Regions from separate parts of the Mesorhizobium sp. B2-4-13 genome, predicted to be linked through region 2. Evidence: riboswitches for the same ligand, from Rfam matches in the RefSeq annotation. Region 2 holds a riboswitch; the other holds the start of a gene.

Region 1 (5,476 bases), on a different contig from region 2:
CCTTATGCGCCTCGTCGGCGAGCGGCATGATCGCGGCGTCGCCCGGATGGCCCATCATGGCGATGCCCTGGGGCTTGACCGCGACCGCTTCGCGCAATTGCTGCACCATCTTCTCCGCGTCCCACTGGGAGAAGATGTAGTCGACCTTGGGGCCGAGATCGGCCGCCGCCTGCTTGGCGCCATTGTAGACGATGGTGCCGAAGGCGTCGCCCTCGGCGCCGCCGACGAAGAAGCGGATGTGGACGTCCTTGCACCATTGGGCGTCGAGCGCCTGCGCCGGCAAGGTGAAGATTGCGGCGGTAAGCGCCGTGGCCGCCGCCACGACGGTCGTGCGCAGAATTGTCGTCCTGATCGCGATGCTCATGCACGTTCCTCCCATTGTTTTCCTCGTCAGCCGAGGGGCCTTTGAACGATTGCTTTGGCGATGCCACTTGCGGCCGGCTCCTCCCGCCGACCGATCCTCACGCCGGATTTGGCAGGTAGCTCGCACCTCCCCGGCATAGTTTGAGATACTCCAGGGCGCGTGCCTGCCCCGTGATCTCGAGGTCGCCGCGATAGACCGGGTCGTGCCAGCCTTCGATGTCGATGGCGCCCTTGTACCCGGCCAGCCTCAGTTCACTGATCACCCGGGTCCAGTCGCTGTCGCCGAAGCCGGGCGTGCGCATCTGCACGAAAGGCAGGCGGCCGAACACGCCGTTCTCGCGGATGACGTCCCAGCGCACCGTGGCGTCCTTGCCGTGGACATGAAAGATGCGATGCGCCCATTTGCGGATCTGCGGCATCGGATCGATCAGGTAGACGAGTTGGTGGCAGGGCTCCCATTCGAGACCGAGATTGTCGTTGGGCAATTCGTTGAACATCAGCTCCCAGGCATCCGGATTGTGGGCGATGTTCCAGTCCCCGCCGGCCCAATTGCCGTCCATGGCGCAATTCTCGAAGGCGATGCGCACGCCCTTGTCGGCGGCGCGTCTGGCCAGTTCGCCCCAGACCTCGCGATAGCGCGGCAGGCTGTCGGTCAGCGGTTTCCCGCGGATGCGGCCGGTGAAGCCGCTGACCAGCGTGGTGCCGAACAGATGGGCGTTGTCGATCACCGTTTTCCAGGCCTCGAGCACGCCGCGGTCGGTGTCGCCGCTCTCGAGCGGATTGCCGAACACGCCGATCGAACTGACGGTCACGTCGGCACCGCCGATCGCCTCTTCAATCTCTCCGGCGAGCCGCGGCAGATCCTTGCCGCCGAGCGTCTGCCAGAAAAAGGGCTGGATGCTCTCGAAGCCGAGCGGCAGGATTTGCCTGATATAGGCGGCCGGGTCTTCGAGATTGGCCCGCACCATGGTGCCGATCCTGATGTCGAGAAGCGGGTTCGGCATGGTCATCCTTCCTGCGATGCGATGTTCACGCGACGACCGGTCTCGGCGCTCTCGATCGCCGCGAAGACCATGGCCAGGCTCTTGATGTTGTCCGAGCCCCGTGTCTCCGGCTCGGTGCCGGTTTCCACGGCTTGCACGAAGTCGGCAATGACGCCGAGATGCCCGCCGATACGGTCGGACGGATCGAGGGGAGGCACCGTCACCAGCCCGACCTTGTCGATCAGGCCTTCGCGCTCCGGCAGCACGACTTCCGCCTTCACCTCGTCATGGCCGTCCCAGATCAGGCTGCCGCGCTCACCGACGATACGCCAGCTGCCCTCCCAACTGGTGCGAAAGCCGTCGGCGCACCAGCTGCCCCGATAGGTGAACATCCTGTTTCGGCCGAGCCCGAAAGTGGCGCTTGCCGACGACCCTTGCCGATACCAGGAATTGGCCGGCTCCCATTCCTGGCAATAGACATCGGCCGGTTCGCCATTGACCATGTAGCGAGCGGCATCGAAGGTGTGGATCGCCATGTCGAGCAACAGCACGTGACGCATCTCTTCGCGGAAACCGCCAAAGTGCGGCGCGACGAAAAAATCCGCGTGGATGCTGGTCGGCGCGCCGATGGCGCCTGAATCCAGAAAGCGGCGGATGCGCCGGACATTGGCGACATAACGGCGGTTCTGAACGACGGCGTGGACGCGGCCGGCGCGCCGCGCGGCGTCGACGATGGCGCGGGCGTTGGCCGGACTGTCGGCGAGGGGCTTTTCCGTCAGCAGGTGACAGTGATGGGCAAAGGCCGAATTGGCCACCTCGCGGCGGGCGGCCGGAACGACCACGTCGAACACCGCATCGGCTTTGGTCTGATCCAGAATGACGTCGAGATCGGTGCCGATCGCGGCCCCGGCAAGGTCGTATTCGCGGGCTCGCTGGCGTGCCCTGTCGGCGTCGAGGTCGACGAGACCGGCAATCCTGATTTCAGGGGACTGACGGGCGGCCTCGAGCCACGTTTTGCTCATGGCTCCGCACCCGACCAGGACGACGTGCAGCATCCGGCGCTCCTCCGCCAACCCCTCCCGGTTGGCATTCACGGCCTTTCCGTAAACGTTTACGATGACACACCCGAAGGCGTAGAATGTCAACCGGATTTGTGGGCCGTTCGTCTGAGTGGCCTTGGCCGCGAGGTCCGCTAATGTTAGCGGGAACGGAAGGGGATTGGTCTTGGCATCCAGCATTCACGATCTTGCGCGTCATTTGAATATTTCGATCGGCACGGTGTCGCGCGCGCTCAATGGGCGCGCCGATGTCAATGCCGAGACGCGGCAGCGCGTGCTCGATGCGGCCCGCCTACTCAACTATTCACCCAACCAGTCGGGCAGGAACCTGCGCCGGGGCACCACCCATGCCGTCGCGTTCATGCTGCAGCCCCACCCGGGCGATCAGCAATATGGCGAGCCGTTTTTCATTCCTTTCCTGAGCGGGCTGCAAGCGGCGCTGGCCGAGCACGGGCTCGACCTGATCATCGTCATGGGCGCGCCCGCCGATTATCAGCAGGAGCGCCTGCGACGGGTCGTCGAGACACGCCGCGCCGATGCCGTGCTGCTGGCCTGGACCCGGCGTGAGGACGATCGCATCGACTATCTCAGCAGGGTCGGCTTTCCCTTTGCGACGCTCGGCCGAAGCCAGTCCGGTGACGAGACCTATCCCTCGCTCGACCTCGATTTCGAGAAGGCGGGCGCCGACGCAGTCGACCGCCTTGTTGCACGCGGCCACCGCCGCATCGCAGCCATCCGGCCGTCGCTCGACCTCAACTTCGGCTATCTGTTTCTTGATGGCTATCGCAAGGCGCTGCGGCGGCACGGCATCGACATCGATCCCGAGCTGATAGCCGACGGCTTCATCAACGAAGCCGGCGGCTACGCGGTGACGCCGCAAATCATGCGCTCGAAGGATCCGCCGACAGCGATCATCTTCAACAATGACGCGATGGCGCTCGGCGGCTGCAAGGCGCTTGCCGAGATGGGGATCATGCCCGGTCAGGGCATCGCGGTGATGGTCATCGTCGATACGCCGCTCTGCCGCTATTTCTCCCCGGCGCTGACCGCTTTCCGCCCGGCATTGGAGCCGATGGGACGGCGGCTCGGCGAAATCCTGCTCGCCTCGCTGCCCGCTTTCGCCGGGCCCACGGGGCCGCAGACCATAAGGGAGGTCTGGCCGCTGGAACTGGTCGCGCGCGACAGCGATTGACCATATGTCTGTATTGTTATAACAGAACAGAGACTGCCGCCTTGCCTCGCCGCCGCGCGCGGCCTAGGCTGCGACTCGTGATGGTCCCCAAGCCGAAAGGCGAGGGGTGAAAAGGGAACGCGGTGAGACCGATTTTGGGTCGAGGCCGCGGCTGCCCCCGCAACTGTAAACGGCGAGCAAGATCCGGAATGCCACTGGCCGGCAAGGCTGGGAAGGCAGGATTGCGCGCAGACCCGTGAGCCAGGAGACCTGCCATCACTGAGTTGACCGGACGGGGTGTGCCGGGAGGAAACGTGGACATCGGTCTTGTCGGCCGATCGGCCAACATCCTTCCGTCGCCAGTTTTGAAAGTGACGGGACGTTGGACGGCGCAATCGATCGTATACACCCCGAGCCTAAACACCAGATCATCGTGTGCACCCTTTGCCGCGAGAGGGGGACCGGCGTCAGGTCGGGCGAAGATTTGTGCGCCGAATTGCGCTCCCGCCTCTCGGCTCATCACGAGCCTGGCGTGGCGCATGGTTTCGCGGTCGAGGGCGTGGCTTGCATGGCGGGTTGCGCGCGCCCCTTGGCGGTGGCTTTCCAGGCGTTAGGCAAGGCAGCCTATCTCTTCGGGTCGATCGACGCGCAGGCCGACGTTGCCGATCTGGTGCGATTTGCCAGGCTCTACGCTTCGCTTGCCGACGGCTGGTGCAATTCCGGACAACGTCCTCCGCGCCTGGCCGGCAAGACGCTGGCCCGCATCCCTGGACCCGGCACGCTGGCGGATGGCAGTCGATGACGACGCCGCTTCTCGAGACCCGCGGCCTGGGTGCGATGGCGAATGGCCGGCACCTGGTCCATGCGGTCAGCCTTTCGGTGGCATCAGGCGACCGTCTTGCCATCATCGGCCCCAACGGCGCCGGCAAGACCACGCTGCTGCGCATGCTGTCCGGCATGCTTCGGCCGAGCTTCGGAGAGGTGAAGCTCGGCGGGCGGCGCCTGGACAGGATTTCGCCCGCCGAGCGAGCCCTGCATATCGCCGTCGTGGGCCAGACCGATCAGCCGGATCCACGGCTCGCGGTGATCGACTATGTCGAGCTTGGCCGCGTCCCGCACGCCGGCCTGAGGCGCCGCGGCGAGGAACGCGACATTGTCGTGGAGGCGCTGCGCCGGACCGGTCTCCTGCCGCTGCTTGGCCGCACGATTGGTTCGCTGTCTGGTGGTGAACGCCAGCGTGCCCAGCTTGCACGCGCCATCGCGCAGCAGCCTAAAATCCTGTTCCTCGACGAGCCGACCAACCACCTCGACCCGCGCGCTCGCGCGGAACTGCTCGACCTGGTGGCCGGCTTCGGCATGACCGTGATCGCGGTGCTGCACGACCTGACGCTGGTGGCACCGTTCGCGACCAGGGTCGCGGTGATGAACGAGGCCCGGCTGCTGGCACTGGCGCCGCCGCACGAGGCGCTGACGCAGCAGCTGATCCGCGAGATTTTCGGCGTCGACGTGTTTCGCCTGCGCCATCCCACCGAAGACCGCGAGCTGACGGTGTTCGATCATCCGAACCGCGCCGCACCACCGTCCTGATCAAACCTGCCCTCCATCCGACACAGCTCAACCAAGGAGCAATCCGTGAAACGCCTTGCCTTGTCCCTCGTCTTCTCGCTGCTGGCCTCGACGGCCTTTGCCTTCCCCGTGACGGTCGACAGCTGCGGCAAGCCACTGACCTTCGACGCGCCGCCGAAGCGGGCCGTCATCCATGATCTCAACATGGCCGAGATGGCCTTCGCGCTTAAGCTGCAGCCCTCGATCGTCGGCCTGACGGGTATCACCGGATGGTACAAGGTCGGCCCCGAATTCAAGGCCGAACAGGGGTCAATTCCCGAACTGGCGCCGAAATA
Region 2 (5,476 bases):
TGACCAGAAAGCCCTTGTCGGCAAGCTCATTGTTGATTTCGAGGAAGAAGGGATCGTCCTCCCCTACCGGCCTACCGGTGTTGGGGTCGATAATACCTTTGGGCTTCGGCGCGACGAGGGTGCCTGAACTGTCGTTCAATCCCATTCCAGCGCTCCTTTTTTCCATTCATAGGCAAAGCCGATGGTCAGCACTGCCAAAAACACCATCATTGACCAGAAACCGAGCATGCCGATCTTCGAGAAGGACACTGCCCAGGGGAAGAGGAAGGCAACTTCCAGGTCGAATATAATGAACAGGATCGACACCAGGTAGAAGCGGATGTCGAATTTCATGCGGGCATCGTCGAACGAGTTGAAACCGCACTCGTAGGCGGAAAGCTTTTCGGGATCGGGGTTGCGATACGCCACCAGGAACGGAGCCGCCAGCAGCGCCAGGCCGACGACCAGTGCCACGCCGATAAACAGGACGATGGGCAGGTACGAACTGAGAAGTGCGTTCATGCAGCGGCTTTCCGTTGGCGCCAATCCACTTTGACTACAGCACCGAACCTTAATGCGGAAGCGTGACAGATTAACCGCTGAACCGTTTTAAGGGGCCTATGCTGCAACGCGGCGAGGGTTAGCGCAGCACTTCCAGCGAAGCAAGTCAAACCTTGTTCAAAACACCGAGCTGGACGGCATTCCGGGAGAAACTGGTCCCATCCGCTCCTGTTTGATTTCCTTCGCTTTTAACTCCACTTTTGTCTCCTGACAGGGTTGCCGCCAAAACCCTGCTAGCATGGACGGGAATCACGCCGGGCAATGACGCCAGACAGGTCCATCAGGGACGCATACGCATGAAGGAAAAGATCTCGCTTGCCGCCGCCCGGCGCATCGCCCTCGCCGCCCAGGGATTTCTCGATCCCCGCCCCGCCGGCACGCCGGACCGCCGCCATTTCGCCCGCGTTCTGTCCCGCACCGGCCTGTTGCAGATCGATTCCGTCAGTGCGGTGGTGCGCGCTCATTACATGCCGCTCTATTCGCGTCTCGGCCCCTATCCCCTCGCTTTGCTCGACAACGCCGCCGTAACGCGCAAGCGCACCGTCTTCGAATATTGGGCGCATGAAGCCTCGTTCCTGCCGGTCGAGACCTACCCACTGATGCGCTGGCGCATGCAGCGCGCCGAGCAAGGCGATGAAATGTATCTGGGGCTGGCCAAATGGGGCCGCGAGCACGCCGCCTATATAGAAGAGATCTACCGCGAGGTCGTCGCGCGCGGGCCGATCGCCGCTTCGGCGCTCGAAGGCCAGAAAGGCTCCGGTGGCTGGTGGGGTTGGAGCCATGCCAAGCACGCCTTCGAATGGCTGTTCTGGGCCGGGCGCATCACCACCGCGCACCGGCGCGGCTTCGAGCGCTTTTACGACCTGCCGGAGCGCGTGCTGCCGCAGGCGATCCTCGATCTGCCGGTACCGACGCCTGAGGACGCGCACCGCGAATTGCTGCGCATTTCCGCCCGTGCCCATGGCGTGGCGACATCAGGCGACCTGCGCGATTATTTTCGGCTCTCGCCGGCCGACATGAAAGGCCGGCTGGAGGAACTGGTCGAACTCGGCGACTTGCTGCCGGTCCGTGTCGAGGGCTGGGACAAGCCGGCTTACCTTCACAAGGACGCCCGTATCCCGCGCAAGATCGAGGCCCGCGCTCTGCTGGCGCCGTTCGATCCGGTCGTCTTCGAGCGTTCGCGCTCGGAGCGGCTGTTCGACTTCCATTACCGCATCGAAATCTACACGCCGGCCGACAAGCGCCAATACGGCTACTATGTCCTGCCTTTCCTGCTCGGCGACAGGATCGTGGCGCGCGTCGACCTCAAGGCTGACCGGCCGGCCAGTGTCCTGCGTGTCCATGCGGCCTATGCGCAGGCCAATGCACCGGCGGAGACTGCGGCTCAACTCTTCGAGGAATTGAAGCAGATGCAGGGCTGGCTTGGCCTCGAGCGGATGGAAATAACGCCTGCCGGCGATCTCGGCCCGGCGCTGTCCGACATCGCGGTGTCGTAAGCTCGCGTTGACACCACTGCCCGCAAGAGCCTAAATCCCATCCAGACGGTCTCCTCTCGGCAAAGGGAGGAGCCAAGAGGGAATGCGGTGCGGGATTGAAGATCCCAAATCCGCGGCTGTCCCCGCAACTGTGAGCGAAGAGCCAAGGCCGAAAGCCACTGGGATTGTCCCGGGAAGGCGGCTACCCAAGGCGATGACCCGCGAGCCAGGAGACCTGCCGTCTGGAATGCAAGAATCCGATCGCCTGGCGGGTTTTCCGGGCAAGGAGCCTGATGTGGATCGCGACAGCAGTTTTTCGGCTGAAACAACCGACATTTCGTCCGGCGGGGATCATCCCCTGGCCGGCATCACGGTCATTGTCTGCGCTTCCTGTCGCGACGAGACCGGCTCCGACGCCCATCCCCGGGCCGGCGAACTTTTGGCCGAAGATACGCGCCAAGCCGCCTCGGGCGAGAAGATTCGCATCCGCACGGTCGAATGCCTCGGCAATTGCAAGCGCCGCCTGAGCGCCGCGGTCCTGCGCGACGGCTGCTGGAGCTATGTGTTCGGCGATCTGACCACGACCAGCGGCGCCGATCTCGTCACCGGCGCGAAACTCTTCGCCACCTCGAACGACGGCCTCATTCCCTGGCGAGGCAGACCCGATAGCCTCAAGCGCGGCCTCGTTGCCCGCATCCCTCCCCTCGACATGCTGAAAGATCGATCATGACAACATCTCTGTCCCGCGTTCCCTGCACCGTCGTCACCGGCTTCCTCGGCGCCGGCAAGACGACGCTGGTCCGCCATCTCCTGGAAAACGCCGGCGGCAAGCGGATCGCCATCATCGTCAACGAGTTCGGCGACATCGGCATCGACGGCGAGATCCTCAAGGGATGCGGCATCGACACCTGCCCAGAGGAAAACATCGTCGAACTGGCCAATGGCTGCATCTGCTGCACCGTGGCCGACGATTTTGTGCCGGCGCTCGACAAGATCCTGTCGCTGACGCCGAAGGTCGACCATATCCTGATCGAAACCTCGGGCCTCGCTCTGCCCAAACCGCTGGTCCAGGCTTTCCAGTGGCCGACGGTGAAGAGCCGCGTAACGGTCGATGGCGTCATCGCCGTGGTCGACGGTCCCGCACTGGCGGAAGGCCGCGTCGCCAATGACATGGACGCCCTGCAGGCGCAGCGCGCGCAGGACCAGAGCCTCGACCATGACGATCCGGTCGAGGAAGTGTTCGAGGACCAGATCGCCTGCGCCGACCTAATCATCCTGTCGAAGAGCGACCTAATGGACGCCGCCGGCTCGGCTCGCGCCAAGGCCATCGTCAACGAACACTCCGCCCGCGCCGTGAAGATCGTGCCGACGTCTCATGGCAAGGTCGATCCCTCGGTGCTGCTCGGGCTCGGTCTCGCCGTCGAGGACGACATCGAGAACCGCAAGTCCCACCATGACGGCGCATTCGATCACGAGCATGACGACTTCGACACGTTCATCGTCGACATTCCCTCGATCGCCAATCCCGACGAGCTGGCAAAGCGCGTCGCCGCGGCCGCCGAACAGGAAAACGTGCTGCGCGTGAAAGGCTTCGTCGAGGTCGGCGGCAAACCTATGCGGCTCCTGCTGCAAGCCGTCGGCCCGCGCGTCAATCATTACTATGACCGCGCCTGGACCGCTGGGGACGACCGCCGCTCGCGGCTCGTCGTTATTGGCCTCAAGGGGCTGAACCGCCCGGCGATCGAACGTATCCTCGCCGGCTGATTTTCAGGCCCGGGCCACGATGCACATCCTCACCACGACCTCCGCCTCGCTCGACGACCTCGCCGAGCCTGTCGATCTCAGGCAGACGCCAGCGGATATCGTGGCCCTGTCCTTCACCGACAGCGATCTCGCCGGACTGGCTGCGGCGTGGAAGGCCGATGCCGGTCGCCTGCCCTCTATGCGCTTGGCCGCACTGCGCGACCTGCGCCATCCCATGTCCGTCGACCTCTGGATAGACAGCGTCGCCCGCCACGCCAAAATCATCCTGGTGCGCATCCTCGGCGGCTACGACTGGTGGCGCTATGGCTGCGACCAACTGGCGGTGATTGCCCGCGAACGCGGCATCAAACTGGCGCTGCTTCCCGGCGAAAGCCACGACGAGGATCTTAGGCTGGTCGAAGCCTCGACGCTGCGGCGCGCCGAACTGGACGGCCTGCTCGGCTATTTCCACGAGGGCGGCCCGGCCAATATGGGCGCGCTGGTGCACAGGCTGGCAGGCTTGGCTGGACAGGATGCGCCCGTCGCCAACCCGGTCAGGGTGCCGAAGGCCGGTTACTATCAGGCTGGATTGGGGGTCGCGGAGGAGCCGGCCGGTTCCAATAGCGGCACTCCCATTATCCCGATTCTCTTCTACCGATCGATGCTGCTTGCCGCCGATGTCGCCCCGATCGATGCGCTGGCCGAGGCTTTGCGCTCCAGGGGATTGGCGCCAGTGCCGATCTTCGTTTCCAGTCTGAAGGATCCGGTGTCGCTGGCGTTCGTCGAAAATGCCATCGCATCGCTGAAACCCGCCGCGATCGTCACCGCGACCGCGTTCGCTTCCGGCGCCGAGCCCGGCGTCGAAACCCTGTTCGACCGCGCCGGCGCGCCCGTCTTCCAGGTCATCGTCGCCACCACGCGCCGTGACATCTGGGAAAACAACCAGCGCGGCCTGGCGCCCGCCGACCTTGCCATGCATGTCGTGCTGCCCGAACTCGACGGCCGCATCCTCGCCGGCGCCATTTCCTTTAAGGCCGAGAGCGATATCGATCCGGCGCTTGGCCATCGTGCGTTGGCGAACCGCCCGGAACTGGATCGGGTGGAGCAAGTGGCGGGTCGAGTCGCGGCTTTCATCCGGCTGCGGGAGACAAGACGGGAGGAGCGCAAGCTCGCGATCCTCATTCCCGATTATCCCAGCGCCCCTGGCCGCACCGGCTATGCGGTCGGGCTGGACGTGCCGTCCAGCGTGCTGGCCATGCTGCACGACTTGAGCGAACAGGGCTATGCCGTTGACGGGATTCCGCAAACGCCGCGTGAATTGCTGGATTTGCTGGAGCATAGCAACGACGGATTGGCCCTACAGGAGTATTTGAGCTTCTCGAAGGAGTTGCCGCTCGCAGCAATCGCCGCGGTAGAAGCCGCTTGGGGAAACGCAGAGGGGACAGGTTTGCGCGAGGCGCCCCCCTCTGTCCTGCCGGACATCTCCCCCTCTGGTGGGGAGATCGAACTTGCGTCGCGGCTTTCGCCAACTACCAACATTGCAGAAGGAACGTCGGCCTGCGAACTGCCAATCTCCCCCCTAGAGGGGGAGATGTCCGGCAGGACAGAGGGGGGCGTGACAGAACGCCAGCCTCGCCATGCTATCGAAAAGAATTTCCCCTTCCGCGCCGCGCATTTCGGCAATATCACCGTGGCACTCGCCCCCGACCGGGGCCGCT

The links. A riboswitch is a leader RNA that binds a small molecule or an ion and turns the genes downstream of it on or off. The one in region 2 is predicted to bind cobalamin.
Region 1: it holds a riboswitch for cobalamin, as region 2 does, so the genes downstream of both, FJ936_RS17305 (DUF1636 family protein) here and FJ936_RS12250 (DUF1636 family protein) in region 2, are expected to answer to the same signal.

Annotation. Positions count from the first base shown of each region.
Region 1 is NZ_VFVB01000006.1:13,160-18,635, forward strand. Features, by position in the region: gene FJ936_RS17285 (substrate-binding domain-containing protein) at 1-364, opposite strand, end outside; gene FJ936_RS17290 (sugar phosphate isomerase/epimerase) at 462-1,367, opposite strand; gene FJ936_RS17295 (Gfo/Idh/MocA family oxidoreductase) at 1,370-2,401, opposite strand; gene FJ936_RS17300 (LacI family DNA-binding transcriptional regulator) at 2,571-3,596, shown strand; cobalamin riboswitch at 3,661-3,868, shown strand; gene FJ936_RS17305 (DUF1636 family protein) at 4,009-4,377, shown strand; gene FJ936_RS17310 (ABC transporter ATP-binding protein) at 4,374-5,162, shown strand; gene FJ936_RS17315 (ABC transporter substrate-binding protein) at 5,208-5,476, shown strand, end outside.
Region 2 is NZ_VFVB01000004.1:63,696-69,171, reverse strand. Features, by position in the region: gene FJ936_RS12265 (NADH-quinone oxidoreductase subunit B) at 1-145, opposite strand, end outside; gene FJ936_RS12260 (NADH-quinone oxidoreductase subunit A) at 136-501, opposite strand; gene FJ936_RS12255 (winged helix-turn-helix domain-containing protein) at 837-2,036, shown strand; cobalamin riboswitch at 2,066-2,273, shown strand; gene FJ936_RS12250 (DUF1636 family protein) at 2,311-2,745, shown strand; gene cobW (cobalamin biosynthesis protein CobW) at 2,742-3,779, shown strand; gene FJ936_RS12240 (cobaltochelatase subunit CobN) at 3,799-5,476, shown strand, end outside.